2 regions of the Mesorhizobium sp. M1409 genome follow, and region 1 is predicted to be linked to the other one. Evidence: predicted binding sites of a transcription regulator. Region 1 holds the regulator's gene; the other holds the start of a gene.
The links. The regulator LexA, encoded in region 1, represses DNA repair genes until DNA is damaged. The targets are predictions, from matches to a motif close to TGTTCNNNNTGTGTTCNG.
Positions count from the first base shown of each region.

Region 2: NKG99_RS06055 (ATP-dependent helicase) is a predicted target of LexA. The motif match lies at 2,129-2,146, and genes of this name have one in related genera.

Region 1 covers NZ_JAMYKV010000035.1:28,689-33,443, reverse strand. The annotation lists gene kynU (kynureninase) at 1-717, shown strand, start outside; gene lexA (transcriptional repressor LexA) at 1,163-1,915, shown strand; gene NKG99_RS23775 (ComEC/Rec2 family competence protein) at 1,912-4,377, opposite strand; gene gltX (glutamate--tRNA ligase) at 4,480-4,755, shown strand, end outside.
Region 2 covers NZ_JAMYKV010000005.1:48,836-53,590, reverse strand. The annotation lists gene NKG99_RS06055 (ATP-dependent helicase) at 1-2,089, opposite strand, end outside; gene NKG99_RS06050 (glucose/quinate/shikimate family membrane-bound PQQ-dependent dehydrogenase) at 2,397-4,712, shown strand.

The DNA of each region.
Region 1 (4,755 bases):
GGTGAACTGCGCGACATGACGGCGCTGACGCGCAAGGCTCATGCGGCCGGAGCGCTGATCGTTTGGGATCTCTGCCACACCGCGGGCGCTCTGCCGGTCGAGCTCGATCATGCAAATGCTGATTTCGCTGTCGGCTGCACCTACAAGTACCTCAACGGCGGTCCGGGCGCGCCAGCCTTCATCTATGCCGCCCAGCGCCACCACGGCGAGATCAGCCAGCCACTCAGCGGCTGGTGGGGGCATGCACGGCCCTTTGCCTTCGAACGGGGTTATGTTGCCGGCACCGGTATCCGCCGCTTTCTGTGCGGCACGCAGCCGGTCCTGTCGATGCGGGCGCTCAAAGGCGCGCTTGCCATCTGGAACGACGTCGACATGGCGGCATTGCGAAAGAAGAGCGTCGCGCTGACCGAACTGTTCATCCAGCTCGTCGAAGCGAAGTGCGGCGCCTATGGTCTCACGCTGGAGAGCACTCGCGACGCGACCAGGCGCGGCAGCCAGGTGTCGTTCCTTCACGATCATGGCTATCAAATCATGCGGGCGCTGATCGAGCGCGGCGTGATCGGTGACTTCCGCGCGCCGTCAACCATCCGTTTCGGATTTACGCCGCTCTATGTCGGCTACAAGGACGTGTGGCTGGCGGTCGAGGTGCTGGAAGACATTCTGCGCACGAGTGCATGGAAGGACCAGCGTTTCGCCGTCAAGGAGGCCGTAACCTGACGCGGCCGTCCCGACGATCTGTCGTCGCGTCTTGCCCCCAGGTCGGATGACGGAGGACGAATTTTTCGGCTCGCGAATGCGTTCGCCGCTGGTAGCCAGCGCAGGCTGCAATAGATTAACCAAGGTTGGCATTTTGGCTTCGTTTCGTTCACGGCAAACGAACGCCCGGAAAGCTGGAAATGCGCCCGTCGCGGATCCATGGGCAGCTCATGCCAGGCTTGAGCCAAGGGTGGGCCACAGCCCATTAACCATAACAATTTCAATGCCGGCAAGCGCATTGTGACGGCATACAGCCGTCGACGAGGCCCGCTGGCGAGCGCCAATAATTTCGACCCCCTTAATAAATTCATTAAACTTTAAACAGTTGCGGAACACAACTGGAACAGATAGTGTTTGTTCTGGGTTTGTTTTTCCGATTCTGGTTTCAGGTACCCTGGGGGCCGCCATGCTGACGCGCAAGCAACACGAACTGCTGATGTTCATCCATGAACGCCTGAAGGAAAGCGGCATTCCGCCATCCTTCGACGAGATGAAGGAGGCGCTCGACCTTGCCTCCAAATCCGGGATTCATCGTTTGATCACGGCACTGGAAGAGCGCGGCTTCATTCGCCGGCTGCCCAACCGGGCACGCGCGCTGGAAGTGCTGCGGCTGCCGGACTCGATCGCACCCGGCCTCAACGCGGCAAAGAAGTTCTCTCCAAGCGTCATCCAGGGCAGTCTTGGTCAGGCCAGTCTCGGCCAGGGCGGCCTTGGCCGGCAGATCAGGCCAGCGTCTTCGCGGATGTCTTCAGCAGGCAATGACGACGACGTGGTCGCCGCCGTGTCGATCCCCGTGATGGGGCGCATCGCCGCCGGTGTGCCGATCGATGCCATCCAGCACCAGACGCATTCGATCTCGGTGCCGCCAGACATGATCATGGGCGGCGAGCACTATGCGCTGGAGGTCAAGGGCGACTCGATGATCGAGGCCGGCATCTTCGACGGCGACACCGTCATCATCCGCAATGCCGATACGGCGAGCCCTGGCGAGATCATCGTGGCGCTGGTGGATGAAGAGGAAGCGACGCTGAAGCGGTTCCGCCGCAAGGGCGCCTCGATTGCTCTCGAAGCCGCCAATCCGGCCTATGAAACCCGTATTTTCGGGCCAGACAGGGTCAAGGTGCAGGGCAAGCTCGTTGGCCTGATCCGCCGCTACTAAGGCAGCTGCGGTTCAACGACTGGCTTCTCGGGTCTCTTGAAGGGCGGCAGTCCCCTCGCCTCGCGTGAAAACTTGCGTTGCGCGTGCCAGGGCCGATATGGCCTGTCCACGGCGAAGCTGATTGTCGCCGGCGCGGTCGCCGATTGGCGATCGAAGAAGACGGCAGCACTGCCTTTGCGGGCCAGTTGCCGTTTGGTGATAACGAGAACCAGCGGGTTGTGACAGGCGTCATAGGCCGTCGCGTCATTGATGACGATCAGGTCGGCGAAACCACAGGCTTTCCAGGTGTCTTTTCGGTCCTCGACATAGGCAATGAACGCGCCGGACGGATGCCTGGCGACGCAAACGCCTGAAGTGCAATAGAACGGTGCTCCCGGCGGCATTTCAGCCGCATCAGCGACGTCGAATTGACCGTCGCCTTCGTCGAACACCTCCGGCACGATGATGCTTTCGGATGTCAGCGCACGCTTCCAGTTGTCGACGGTGAATTCGTTCGGCCTGGCCCGGCTGACCGCGAGTTCGCCGCCGCCGATCGGCAACGCAACCAGCCTTGCGTCCTCCGAGATCAGCACGTCGGGTGCGCGCGTGTCCGAGACCGTCAGCAGGCCGGCAAGCGCGAAAGGAAGAGCTGCCAGCCGCAGCCATGTCGTCGCCATCGTCGCGATGACAAGGGCAATCGCCACCAGAAGGACAGACTGCTGCGAAATCAAGCCGATTGCGTCGACTGGCGAACGCTCGGAAATCCATCCGGACATCGCGATCATCGCCGTCAGGCCTTTGCCCATTACATAAAGAAAGGGGCCGTCGGCGCCGAATGGCATCGCCAGTGCGCTGAGGACGGCGAAAGGCATGACGACCAGTGATACGATCGGCATGATCGCCAGATTGGCGAACAGGCTGAGCGGCGACACACGCTGAAAATGCCAGATGGCAAACAGCGCAGTGGCGCCGCCGGCGATGATGGAAGTCATGGAAAGGCCGCCTGCCGCCAGCAGGAATTTTCGCGTCAGGAAACCAGGCAGCGACCGCTTTGGCGGCGGTGGTCTCGTCTTTCCCGCACGATGCTCCGACCAGCCGGCATAGGCGCCGACCAGCGCCGCGGTTGCGGCGAAGGACATCTGAAAACTCGGGCCGACCACTTCATGCGGCGACACCACGATGACGGCGATCGCCGAAATTGCTAGATTGCGCATGGTGAGTGCCGCCCGATCGAACAGCACGGCAATCAGCATCACCGCCAGCATGATGAAGCTGCGCTCGGCGGCGACGACGATGCCTGAGATGATGAGATAGGCGGCGATCGAGAACAGTGCCGCGACGGCGGCGTATTTCTTGACCGGACGACGCGCGGAAAAGTCCGGAAACAAGGCGAAGGCGCCGCGCAGCAACCCCATGATGGTGCCGGCGACGAGCGCCATATGCAGTCCGGAAATGGAGATGATGTGGTAGATGCCGGTACGCCGCATAGCTTCGTTGATGTCATCGGGAATGCCGGCGCGCACGCCGACGATCAGCGCCGCCGCGATCTCGCCCTCGGCGCCACCGACGCTGCCCCTGATGTGGTCGGCAATCGCTTCACGGGCTTTTTCTATCCCCGAGGAAAGGCGGTCCGATAGCGGCATGTCGCCGTCATCGGTGACGATAAGTTTTGGATTGCCGAGAAAGAACCCGCTGCCGCCGATGCCGGCGAAATAGCTGTCGAAGGAGAAGTCGTAGCTGTCCGGCCGCACAGGCCCGGTCGGCGGCAACAGCTTGGCATATCCAGTGATCAGGGAGCCGGCGATCACGTCCGCCGGGATCTTTCGCGCCGAAAGTCGCACCCGCTCCGGCGCATAGCGCAGTTTCGGCCTTGCGGTCGATGTGACGTCGATGGTCAGCCGGATACGACCGCTCTCCATCCGGTCGAGCGAAACGACGCGGCCGGTCACTTGCGTCGAGATTTCCGAGCCCAGCATCTGCGTTCCCGCCCGCCATGTCTCGACCTTTGCGGTGAGCAGGCCGAACGCGCACAAAAGTGCCGCCATGAAGCACAGATGGGTTTTCGGCCAGGAACGCGAGACCAGCGCAAACAGCCCCGCCAAGATGACAACTGCGACAGGCTTTGCGAAGCCAGGTTCCGCCGCCAGCGAAAAATAGCCGATCGCCCCGCTCGCCAGGCAGACCGGCACCAGCAGGAAGGCCACGCCTCGGTCGAGTTCCAGGCCCGCCGCCATGGTCACGCCATGGCGCAGGCGCGGCAGCGAAATCCGGCCGATTTGCCGGCGCACGCGCACGATCCTGCTGGCTTCGGCAGCTGGAACCGGGGCGGGGGCATCCGTTTGCAACGGCGCCTTGCCGGGATCCGGCACGAGGGGCGATGGCGGCGGCAATGAAGCCGGCAGCGGCGCTGCAAACAGGGACCGTTCGCTGACGCCAATGACAGCGTCCTCGCCCTGATCCGAGCCCCAGCCTCGTCCAGCCATCGGGTCTGCCCCTTGCGCCCTCGACACCCTATGCTACATGAACGCCGGGCGCGCGAAAGTCCGCGCAGCCGCACCCCGCTTCAGATGGTTTCCGAGAGTTTCATGTCCGACAAGGTCGTCACCCGTTTTGCCCCCTCGCCCACCGGCTACCTGCATATAGGCGGCGCGCGCACGGCGCTGTTCAACTGGCTGTATGCAAGGCACACCGGCGGCACGATGCTGCTGCGCATCGAGGACACCGATCGCGAGCGCTCCAACGATGCCGCGACCGCTGCCATTCTCGACGGGCTTTCCTGGCTTGGCCTCAGCTGGGACGGCGAGCCGGTGTCGCAGTTCGAGCGTGCGCCGCGCCACCGTGAGGTGGCCGAGGAACTCGTG
Region 2 (4,755 bases), on a different contig from region 1:
GGCGGTTGGAGACAAACCAGATATGCAGGTTCTTCTTGGCCCGCGTCAGGCCGACATAGGCCAGGCGGCGCTCTTCCTCCAATCCGGAACGGCCGCCTTCGTCGAGCGCGCGCTGGTGCGGAAACAAGCCTTCCTCCCAACCGGGCAGGAACACGGTCTCGAATTCGAGGCCCTTGGCCGAATGCAGCGTCATGATGCTGACGGCGTCGAGCCCGGCATTCTGCTCGGCATCCATGACGAGTGCTACGTGCTCGAGGAAGGAGCGCAGCGATTCGTACTCCTCCATCGAGCGGATCAGCTCCTTAAGGTTCTCCAGCCGGCCTGGCGCTTCGACCGAGCGGTCGTTCTTCCACATGTCGGTGTAGCCGCTCTCTTCGAGAATGGTCTCGGCGAGTTCGGTGTGCGGCGTTGTGTCCAGCGCCTTTTGCCAGCGCTCGAAATTGGCAGCCACTTCGCGAAGGGCTGCGCGCGGTTTCGGCTTCAGTTCGTCGCTTTCGGCGAGCTTGGCGGCGGCTTCCAGCATCGGGATGCGCAGCGCGCGCGCCGTGTCGTGGATCTGGCGGATGGTGGCTTCACCAAGGCCGCGCTTGGGCACATTGACGATGCGTTCGAAGGCAAGGTCGTCGGCGCCTTGCGCGACGACGCGGAAGAAGGCCATGGCGTCGCGGATTTCCAGACGTTCATAGAAGCGCGGGCCGCCGATGACGCGGTAGTTGAGGCCGAGCGTGATGAAGCGGTCCTCGAAGGCCCGCATCTGGAAGGAGGCGCGGACCAGGATCGCCATGTCGTTGAGATTGTGCTTTTGCCGCTGGTAGGTCTCGATGGTCTCGCCGACGGCGCGGGCTTCCTCCTCGGAATCCCAGGCGGCATGGACATGCACCTTGCCGTCATCCGGCTCGTTCCGGTCGGTGAACAGCGTCTTGCCGAAACGGCCCTCATTGTGGGCGATGAGGTGGGAGGCGGCGCCAAGGATGTGCGCGGTCGAGCGGTAGTTGCGCTCCAGGCGGATGATGGTGGCGCCGGGGAAATCCTTGTCGAAGCGCAGGATGTTGTCGACCTCGGCGCCGCGCCAGCCATAGATGGATTGATCGTCGTCGCCGACGCAGCAGATGTTTACTTTGTTGTCGCTCACGGCCGTACGCGAGCTTCGCTCGCTGGCCTCCGCGGGGGCGGCCTGGCCGGCCGACGCCCGGTCGGGCTTGCGGCCTTCGGCCGATCGCACATCCGTCGATGTCGACGCGCGCCCGGCATCAGGCCGCTGCGCCAGCAACCGCAGCCACATATACTGGGCGGTGTTGGTGTCCTGATATTCGTCGACGAGGATGTATTTGAAGCGCTTGTGGTATTCCTTCAGCACATCCGGATTAGCGCGGAAGATGCGGATCGGGTGGCAGAGAAGATCGCCGAAGTCGCAGGCGTTCAGGGTCTTCAGCCGCTCCTGATAGGCCTTGTAGAGTTCACGGCCCTTGCCGTTGGCGAACGCGCGCGCGTCGCCCTCGGCGATGTCGGCCGGACCTTGCCCCTTGTTCTTCCAGCCGTCGATCATCTGGGCGAACTGCTTGGCCGGCCAGCGCTTGTCGTCGAGTCCCTCGGCCTGGATCAGCTGCTTGATCAGCCGCACGACGTCGTCGGTGTCGAGGATGGTGAAGTCGGATCTCAATCCGGCAAGTTCGGCATGGCGGCGCAGCAGCTTGACGCCGATCGAGTGGAAGGTGCCGAGCCACGGCATGCCCTCGACATTGCCTTCGCCGATCAGGACGCCGATGCGGATCTTCATCTCGCGGGCGGCCTTGTTGGTGAAGGTGACGGCCAGGATCTGCGACGGGAAGGCCTTGCCGGTGGCGAGGATGTGGGCGATGCGGGTGGTGAGCACGCGGGTCTTGCCGGTGCCGGCGCCGGCCAGCACAAGAACCGGACCTTCGGTGGTTTCCACCGCCAGCCGCTGCTCGGGGTTCAGCCCCTTCAGATAGTCGGGTGCATTGTTGTGGCCGCCACGGGCAGCCATGGCGCGCGCGGCAATACCCGACGGGGCCGAGGGCCGCGCATTGGGTTCATCGAAAAAGGGCATGTCTTCGGAAAAGCCGGACATCGCCCCGAATGTAGTGATTCGGGGGCGAAAGACCAGAAGTGTCTACGTTTTGTTCCGGCAAAGTGCCTGATATCGCCGTTCAGGCCTTGCAGTAACCGAGAGTGACGAAAACCGAACGAGCGCGCCTCGTCGGTCGTCATGGCGCCGAGACTGCTGGAAACCCTGATACAAGCAAGATGGATTGCCACCATGGCGTGTGGCCAACTTGACAGGCGCGGCGGTCAGGAGAAAGTTGTGTCCTGGGCAGGAACGATTGCGTCGGGCTGTCCTTGGCGTCGCAAAGCGCAACAGTCGAAGGAGTATCATCTTGGCTGTCACCACCACCTCCCTCGTCCTCTTGCTCATAGGCCTGGCGCTCGGCGGCGGCGGTATCCGCTTGGCTTCGCTGGGCGGCAGCTGGTACTATATCGTCGCCGGCCTCGCCTTCCTGATCGCCGCCTGGCTGCTCTACCGACGCAGATCCACCGCGCTGTGGCTCTACGCGGCGATCGTGCTCGGCACGCTGGCCTGGGCCGTCTGGGAGACCGGCTTCGACTGGTGGGAACTTGGGCCCCGCGGCGGCATCATCGTGCTGGTGGCGCTATGGCTGCTGACGCCGTCGGCGAGGCGTGGTCTTGCCGGGCCTGACGCGCGCGCGCCGCTCATCCTTGCCGTGCTGGCATCGCTTGCCGTCGCCGGTTATTCGATGACAGCAGATCCGAAGGACATCGCTGGAGAACTCGACACCGACAAGGTGATCCCCAACGCCAACCTCGGTAACAATGTGCCGGCCGGCGAATGGCACTATTACGGCCGCACGCAGTTCGGCCAGCGCTATTCGCCGCTCGACCAGATCACACCGGACAATGTCGCCAAGCTGCAACCGGCGTGGACCTACCAGACTGGTGACGTGAAGGGTCCGGACGACATCGGCGAGACCACCTATCAGGTGACGCCGCTGAAGATCGGCGACACGCTCTACATCTGCACGCCGCACAATTTCGCCATCGCCATCGACGCCGCGAGCGGCAAGGAGAAATGGCGCTACGATCCCAAGGTCAAGCTCGACAAGGACCGCCAGCACCAGACTTGCCGCGGCGTGTCCTATTATGCCGATGCGGCCATCGCCGCCGGCCAGCCATGCGCTGCCCGCGTCTACCTGCCGACCTCGGACGCGCGGCTGATCGCGCTCGACGCCGCCAACGGCCAGGTCTGCCCCAGCTTCGCCGAGGGCGGCACGCTGAACCTTCTGACCAACATGCCCTATCCGAAGTCGGGCTATTATTACTCGACCTCGGCGCCGCTGATATCAGGTGGCAAGATCATCGTCGGCGGCGCGGTCAACGACAATTATTCGACCCAGGAGCCGTCCGGCGTCATCCGCGCCTACGACGCTGCCACCGGCAAGCTGCTATGGAACTGGGATTCCGGCAATCCGGACCAGACGACGCCGCTGGCGGCCGGCCAGACTTACACCGCCAACTCGCCCAACATGTGGTCGACGCCGAGCGCCGACGAGAAGCTCGGCCTGCTCTATGTGCCGCTTGGCAACCAGACGCCGGATCAACTCGGCGCCGGGCGCAGCGCCAATGTCGAGAAGTTCTCGTCGTCGATCACCGCGCTCGATCTCAACACCGGGCAGTTGCGCTGGGTGCGGCAGACCGTGCACCACGATCTCTGGGACATGGACGTGCCGGCGCAGCCGAGCCTGATCGACATCACCAAGGCCGACGGCACGGTGGTGCCGGCACTGGTCGGGCCGACCAAGCAGGGCGACCTCTATGTGCTCGACCGCCGAACCGGCGAGCCGGTCATCGCGGTCAACGAAGTGCCGGCGCCCGGCGGCGCCATCGAGGGCGACCACACATCGCCGACGCAGCCGGTCTCGGATCTTACCTTCATGCCGAAGCCGCTCACCGGCGCCGACATGTGGGGTCTCACCATGTTCGACCAGTTGGCTTGCCGGATCGAATTCCAGGGCCTGCGCTATGAGGGCCGCTACACACCGCCTTCCGTCCAGGGCTCGCTGATCTATCCCGGCAATTTCGGCACCTTCAACTGGGGTGGCGTCGCCGTCGATCCGGTCCGGCAGGTGCTGTTCGGCATGCCGACCTATCTGGCGTTCAAGTCGCAGCTCATTCCGCGCGATCAGGTACCGCCGCCGGACGAGGGGCGCGGCAGCGAGCAGGGACTGAACCGCAACGAGGGCGCGCCCTATGCGGTGGTGATGGGACCATTCCTGTCGCCGCTCGGCATTCCTTGCCAGGCGCCGCCCTGGGGCTATGTCGCGGGCGCCGATCTCAGGACCGGCACCATCGCCTACAAGCACCGCAACGGCACCGTCTACGACATGACGCCGCTGCCGCTGCCGCTGAAGGTCGGCGTGCCCGGCATCGGCGGGCCGATGATCACCGCCGGCGGCGTCGCCTTCCTGGGGGCCGCGGTCGACGACTATCTGCGCGCCTATGACCTGACATCGGGCAAGCAACTGTGGCAGGCGCGGCTGCCGGCCGGCGGGCAATCGACGCCTATGACTTACACGGTCGCCGACGGTCGCCAGTTCGTGGTCATCGTCGCCGGCGGCCACGGTTCGGTCGGCACCAAGCCGGGGGATTATGTGATGGCCTACGCGCTGCCGAAGTAGGGGATTGTTTCTGAGAGGTCAGCTTTTGCACGGGCGATCTTTC